Regions from separate parts of the Paenibacillus sp. MDMC362 genome, predicted to be linked through region 2. Evidence: a T-box and tRNA genes for the amino acid it is inferred to sense, from the RefSeq annotation. Region 2 holds a T-box; the other holds one or more tRNA genes.
The links. A T-box is a leader RNA that pairs with one kind of tRNA and senses whether it is charged. The one in region 2 lies ahead of DP091_RS27070 (valine--tRNA ligase), so its partner is inferred to be a tRNA-Val.
Positions count from the first base shown of each region.

Region 1: it encodes a tRNA-Val, which carries the amino acid that the T-box ahead of DP091_RS27070 (valine--tRNA ligase) is inferred to sense. The anticodon was not compared.

Region 1 is NZ_QLYT01000008.1:386,945-390,362, forward strand. Features, by position in the region: gene DP091_RS04050 (MBL fold metallo-hydrolase) at 1-58, shown strand, start outside; gene DP091_RS04055 (DUF3892 domain-containing protein) at 121-354, shown strand; gene DP091_RS04060 (GNAT family N-acetyltransferase) at 450-893, opposite strand; gene DP091_RS04065 (hypothetical protein) at 1,243-1,506, opposite strand; tRNA gene DP091_RS04070 (tRNA-Val) at 1,641-1,713, shown strand; gene DP091_RS04075 (hypothetical protein) at 1,874-2,080, opposite strand; gene DP091_RS04080 (cyclic lactone autoinducer peptide) at 2,346-2,486, opposite strand; gene DP091_RS04085 (accessory gene regulator ArgB-like protein) at 2,470-3,012, opposite strand; gene DP091_RS04090 (hypothetical protein) at 2,948-3,418, opposite strand, start outside.
Region 2 is NZ_QLYT01000065.1:22,566-25,983, reverse strand. Features, by position in the region: gene DP091_RS27070 (valine--tRNA ligase) at 1-1,609, opposite strand, end outside; T-box leader at 1,721-2,019, opposite strand; gene DP091_RS27060 (LysM peptidoglycan-binding domain-containing protein) at 2,267-3,418, opposite strand, start outside.

The DNA of each region.
Region 1 (3,418 bases), on a different contig from region 2:
CATTGGCAAGACCGGCATCATGGAATTTGTGGAGCAGCAGCGGGTATACGAATTGTAGTTCAGTATAGATGAATAGTTTATGAGGTTTCCCGGGAACACTAATGCCGGGAGGCGATTCATATGGATAATACACAACAAGAAGTCGTAGGCGTCCGTAAAAACGGAGATGGCGACATCATCGAACTTAAGCTGGATAACGGCAGTGTCGTTGACTACAAGACAGCACAACAAATGGCCAAGAATAAAGAAATCAAAAACCTGAACGTGTTCCGCGGCCGTGACGGTGACGAACATCTTCGCTCCAATGCGGATGGCGATCCCAGCAACAACCTGGACAATTTGCCAAACTTTTAAATTCAAGATTAAAAAGACCTCGAGTATCGACTATCGACTCGGGGTCTTTTCTTTTTAAACAGTGCGGATCATTGGCACCATATATGATAAGAAGACTACAGTTCCTTTTTCATGCGAACATGGGGAATGCCAGCATCATCAAACGGCTCGTCCGAGATCGTCTCATACCCCAGCTTGCGATAAAATGCCTCCGCTTGTACCTGCGCATCCAGCACGGAATACTGCAGTTTCAATTCACGTGCCTGCGCTTCCAATGCCATCATCAGCACGCGGCCAATCCCTTTGGAACGGAAGGGCTTACGAACCGCAATTCGCTGCATTTTAGCTGAATCTTTATTGTAATAGGTGATACGTCCGGTTGCCGCGTACTGTCCCTCCGATTTGATCAGGACATGAAACGCATCGGATTCCAGTCGATCGTACTCATCAATCTCCAGGTCAATCGGCACTTTCTGTTCAAGCACAAAGACATCTTTCCGGATATCCAGCGCCTGCTGCAATTGCTCTTCGGTTGATACATTTATGATTTCTGCTGCCATTTCAACACCTCTTTATGTAGAATCAATTCTAGTGATATCGCAGATCGAGATATTATACAAAATAATCGTTTTCCTGTATAGTATAAGCTAACGTTTTCTTGAAAGGAGCATGGCCTTTATGGGCATGGGAGCCACGATATTTTGGGCTGTTATCATCTCAGCCGTTATCATCTACCCTATCTTTTGGGCGATTAAAAAAGGTTATTCCCGCAAATGGGATGAAGAATAGCATCGGCCGTTTACAGCAAACCGCCAGCCTGCCAGCCGACGGTTTGCTCCGCTCGTTGTTCGAGCAATGAATACAGACAATTCTTACGACATATCTGTTACGGATCGTTGCTGGACCCCTTTATGGTTGGAGATCACGTAATGTGTCCACCGAATCCATCGGCGATTCCGGCTCCAGTGCCCCGCTTCCCTGCTTGGAATACACGTCCTGATCTACAGAACGGCCGTAAACATCGAGCATTACGGGCGCTGCTGATCCATGGAGCGGCCCCAGCTGCACCGACGTTCTCTCCGGGATACTGCAACCGCTGCCCAGTACAGTTACCCCCAGCAACGAGAGCACCAGCCCGGCTTGCTTGAAATGATGGGTTTTCCCACCGGCCATGACATTCACGCTCCTCACTGGCATAATCATGCTGTAATTAGTCTGAACCGGAATGTGATTTTTTATAACGAGAAAACCATTGACAGTCGCATTGTCTGCTGGTAATATATGAATTACCTTTTTAAATATTTCATGATCTGTTAGCTCAGCTGGGAGAGCACTATCTTGACAGGGTAGGGGTCAGTGGTTCGAGCCCACTACAGATCATAACCGAGAGCCCTTGTGTAGCAAGGGCTCTTTTCAATTTCTTCTTTAGTTTAGCTTTCAGAATTTCATCCTTCGGGGACGAATTGGGGGGACAAAGCCAGGCCATGGATCCTGAAGCGCCTGATCGTTGATCGAGATTCTCTGGGATTTCCGTCCCCGATCAGGAAACTTGCGTTCCCCTTCCTCTCTCGAGCCTCCAAGACAGGATATTGTTCTCATTGAATACTCGGGGTTTCCCCGTCTCCAGGCACGTTGCGCGGATCCGCTGATCCCGAATACTGTGAATCTGTATTTTGCGCTGGGTGATGTTCCCTTTCCGGTCTTCATAAATGATTTCTATAATTTGCTCCAGGTATTTCTCAAACATGATGCAATCACCTCTGACAAGAACGTTTGTTTGTATTATATGCGAACATTCGTTCTTTTATCAATGTCAATTTTACCCTGGCTGCACTTCATATAACTCGCAAAACACAAGTTTCGAAGATCAACGACACCATTCCAGGCTTGGTTCCACTTATCCATATAAAAAAATCGGTACCCAGAAAGGTACCGAAAACCATAACCTACATATTCATCTTTATTTATACCATAATCTTTAAGTACCCAGTCCCCTTACGAAGGATCAAGACTTACTTTAACAGTTCTTCCGGCGTCTCCCCGCTATAAACAAAAACGGGACTTGCAGTATTAACTACGAAAACAGCTACCAACGTCAAAGCAGATGCGATAAACGAAAACAACCGATGTCTAATCCTATGGATCCATAACATGAGCTCGTCCTCCTTTCCAGCGTAGTAAACTGATAGCTTGGACCAAAAATATGACAGCCAATGTTGGGGACTGAAGTCCAAAATTAAACATAACGATGAAACAGCTAAGCAAGCGGAGTTTTATGTAATGCTTCCTCGGTATACGGGACTGCTTCTCAATTCGGCTGGGAGCGAACATCATCACGAGCAACAGGCTGAGTACATTGATAATGAGCACACCTATGGCATCAATATCCACAAAAGATATCAGGGTGAATAATGCTGTAGTGAATGCAATACAGCCGGCCCCCGTCTTAAGGTGATACCCTCCTGAAAATTGCCGTAGTACCGCAAAACCTGTCAAGGCAATAACCGCCTGCTTCATGTTACCCGTAAATATAGAGATAAGCAGCGTGAAGACAACAATCAACAATACATTTAAAATGATGGCAATCGCATGTTTCAAAACAGCAATTGAGGACTTATGGTCGGGTACCTGGCGTTTGATCCTCTCCGCTATCCGTTTTGATAATCCTTCTATGATCATAAGATTCCCGCTCCTCTGTATTGATGGCATAATACAAGAAGATTCCAAATGTTATTCCAAAGAAGAGAAGGTGCAGCCATAAACGATTAAGGTAAAATAGAATCGCAATTAATATCAACACCACGATAATCAAAGTGATCAATAGAACATGTTCAAATTTAATGCGCAGATTTTCCAGATTGTACTTAAACCCGATACCAAACCTGTACATAATCCAGGATATCAATAGTCCTGTCGCACCTGAGAGGATTTGAAGAATATAACCGTTGGCATGATCGGTCTGAACGGAGTCGATCGATCCGAATATCGTTGTCAGATATGCCGTTTGAATTAACGCATAAAACATATACCCCAGAATGGTGCAGATCGCCGACCAGATAACCGGGATCTTAATAATGGCTGAGAA
Region 2 (3,418 bases):
TGGACATCTTGCGGCCTTCGCTATCCCGAACCAGACCATGGATAAGCGTATCTTTGAACGGCATTTGATCCGTAAATTCAAGCCCTTGGAAAATCATCCGCGAAACCCAGAACGGAATAATATCATAACCCGTTACGAGAACGCTTGTCGGATAATATCGTTTGAAATCCTCGCTGTCCAGATTCGGCCAGCCCATGGTCGAGAACGGCCACAATGCCGAGCTGAACCAGGTATCCAGCACATCCTCATCCTGTCTTAGATCGTCCTTGCCAAGCTTCGCGCGCGCTTCCTCTTCATTCATGGCAACAACCACTTCGCCCGTGGATTCGGAATACCAGGCCGGAATCCGGTGGCCCCACCATAATTGACGAGAGATGCACCAATCGCGCACATTCTCCATCCAATGCAGGTAGGTTCTCTCGAACCGGTCAGGCACGAAGTTTACGCCCTTGCCGGATTTCTGTGCAGTAACGGCTGCTTCCGCAAGCGGCTGCATCTTAACGAACCACTGCGTCGACAAATACGGCTCGACAACGGCGCCGGATCTTTCGCTATGGCCAACCTGATGAACATGATCTTCGATGCGAAGCAGCACGCCCGATTCCTTCATGTCGCTAACGATCTGCTTGCGGCATTCTGCACGATCAAGACCCTGGTACTTGCCGGCAAATTCATTCATCGTCCCGGATTCATCCATCACGGTGATTTGCGGCAGATCATGTCTCAGACCCATTTCGAAGTCATTCGGATCATGGGCCGGCGTAATTTTAACCGCTCCGCTGCCGAAATCCTTCTCCACGTACTCATCGGCAATCACCGGAATTTCGCGGCCGACAATAGGCAGGACCAATGTCTTGCCGATCATGTCTTTATAGCGCTCATCTTCCGGATGAACGGCTACCGCCGTATCGCCAAGCATGGTCTCCGGGCGGGTGGTTGCTACGGTAATGGAGCCGCTGCCGTCTTTGAGCGGGTATTGCAAGTGGTACAAATGGCCGTTGACCTCTTTGTACTCCACTTCGATATCGGACAAAGCCGTGCGAGCAGCCGGGTCCCAATTGATGATGCGTTTTCCGCGATATATAAGCCCCTTATCATAGAGCTTGACGAATACTTCCCGAACCGCTTCTGACAACCCCTCGTCGAGCGTGAAACGCTCTCTGGAGTAATCGAGGGACAGGCCGATCTTGGACCATTGGTCACGGATCGTATTCGCATATAAATCCTTCCATTCCCACACTTTCTCCAGGAATTTTTCGCGTCCCAGATCGTAGCGGGTAACGCCTTCTTCGCGAAGCTTCTGTTCAACCTTGGTTTGCGTGGCGATGCCCGCATGGTCAGACCCCGGCAGCCACAACGCATCATAACCCTGCATCCGCTTTACGCGAATCAGGATATCCTGCAGCGTAAAGTCAAGGGCATGGCCGATATGAAGCATTCCCGTAACGTTTGGTGGAGGAATAACAATCGTATACGGCTCCGCGTCGGGGCGTTTGCCAGCTTCAAAGAAGCCGCCTTCCTTCCAGTACGGATACCATTTTTGTTCGGCTGCCTTCGGATCATACGTCGTCGGCATGTCTAACTGGGATTGGTTTTGTTTTTGATCCATATTTTCGTACCTCCGATACTGTTAATCAGTTTTGCCAACCCGTAACGTTTTAGCCTCCGGGCGTGGCCATGGATATCCATGTTTGCGTGAAACAAAAAAAGCCCTTCGTCCTCAAAGGACGAAAGACTGTTCTCTCGCGGTACCACCTTTGTTTCGCGCTTATAATCATTCATGAATCGCGTCCTCCCATAAAGAACATGAAAGCCTGCAATCAAGCACGACACTTTACGCAGATAACGGCTGCGGCCGGCGAACTCTAACCAGGGTAGCGATCGATCCCTACTCTATCTCAAGTCCGCAACTCCGGGGCGACTTCGGCAAGTTGGTTCCTGCGGAATCTCACAGCGCTTGATAGCAATTCCGCTCTCTGAAGGCCATACCTTCCTACTCTTCCCGTTCAACGTTGTTCTAGCTTTAGGAATACCTGTACATATACTATTCAAATATACCGTGGTTGTTGCATATAGTCAATATTTCGAGTGTTTCCGAACGATTTAGACATCATACCTGCCGATCCAAATTAATTCCATTACGCTGTAAAAAGAAGCCCGGCTCGTCCGATTCCCCTCTTCTTCTCACCGATTCCCCGCCAAACACAAAAACAGGCCAAGGATATCCTACCTTGACCTGCTTGTTCTTATGCGATCGCTACGCTGATTATTGGGGAATGTATAATACCTGGCCTTCTTCCACATTCTGCTCGGACATGCGGTTATATAACAAGAGCTCTCGCGGCGTCAGCTGATAACGCTCGGCAATCACATCGAGTGTCTCCTCACGCTGCACAATGCACATCCGGACCTTGCGGAAAGGCGTTTCCTCACGGCGGTTACCCAGGAACAGACTTTTCCACTCCACGTCCTCGGCCGTTGCGGAGTCAACCAATTCCTCCGTTTCTTCTGCCTCGTCCCGAGCGGCTTGCTCCTGATCCTGAACCGTTCTGCTCGATTGAAGCAACGAAGAGAAGCCTACGCCCGATGCGCTGGTTGTGCTGTTGTTCTTCGTGTTGAAGGCCACCTTTAACTCCGGCTTGGTCGGAACCTCCTCGGCTTTAATGGAAACCTCTTCCGTTATATCATCCATATCCTCCGAAGGGACTTCTTCCTCAGCGAAAACCGGCTGGACTTCCTCCGTTTCCGGTGATTCCAGTACCGGCACGGCTTCCACTTCTTCGCCCTTACGCTCAATGACACCCGGAAAACCGGCTGTCGGATCTTCTTGCTCCGGCTCCGGCTGGACCGCAGCCCGTTCGAATTGCCATACACTTGGAATCGACGACTCAGCTGCCTGAGCTTCCGTCTCATTATGTAAGGCATATTCGACCGTATCCTGGGCTTCAGACGCATTGGAAATGCTTGTGGTGCCGTCTGAGTCCTGTGAATCCCGTGTTTGGTTCTCATATTGCGCCCAGGATGCGAGATACTGCTGTGTGCGCGCATCCGTCCCGGACGCTTGGGCTCTGATCTGAGCCTCGTTGAAGTAAGAAGGCGAAGTCGAGTTAGAATCTGCATGAGCTCCGCCGCCATGAAGCTGGTCGTACGGGTCGGCTGCAAACTGCTGCTCCCCGTTCGAATACAAATCAGTCGCTTCAGGAGCATGTACCACTGTGAATTCCTCATTGGCCCATACTTGGTCACGGGCTCCCGGAGCCGCCGCCTGAATTCCTTTGAGCGACAGAACCCCTGTAATGTTCAAGCTGCGCTTGGATAACAAATCCACGTCAAAATTCTCGATTTCGACCGCGATGTCATCCAATGATGATACCCGGTTCATCGGGACCGTGATTTCAACCGGGATCCAGTGTTCGAG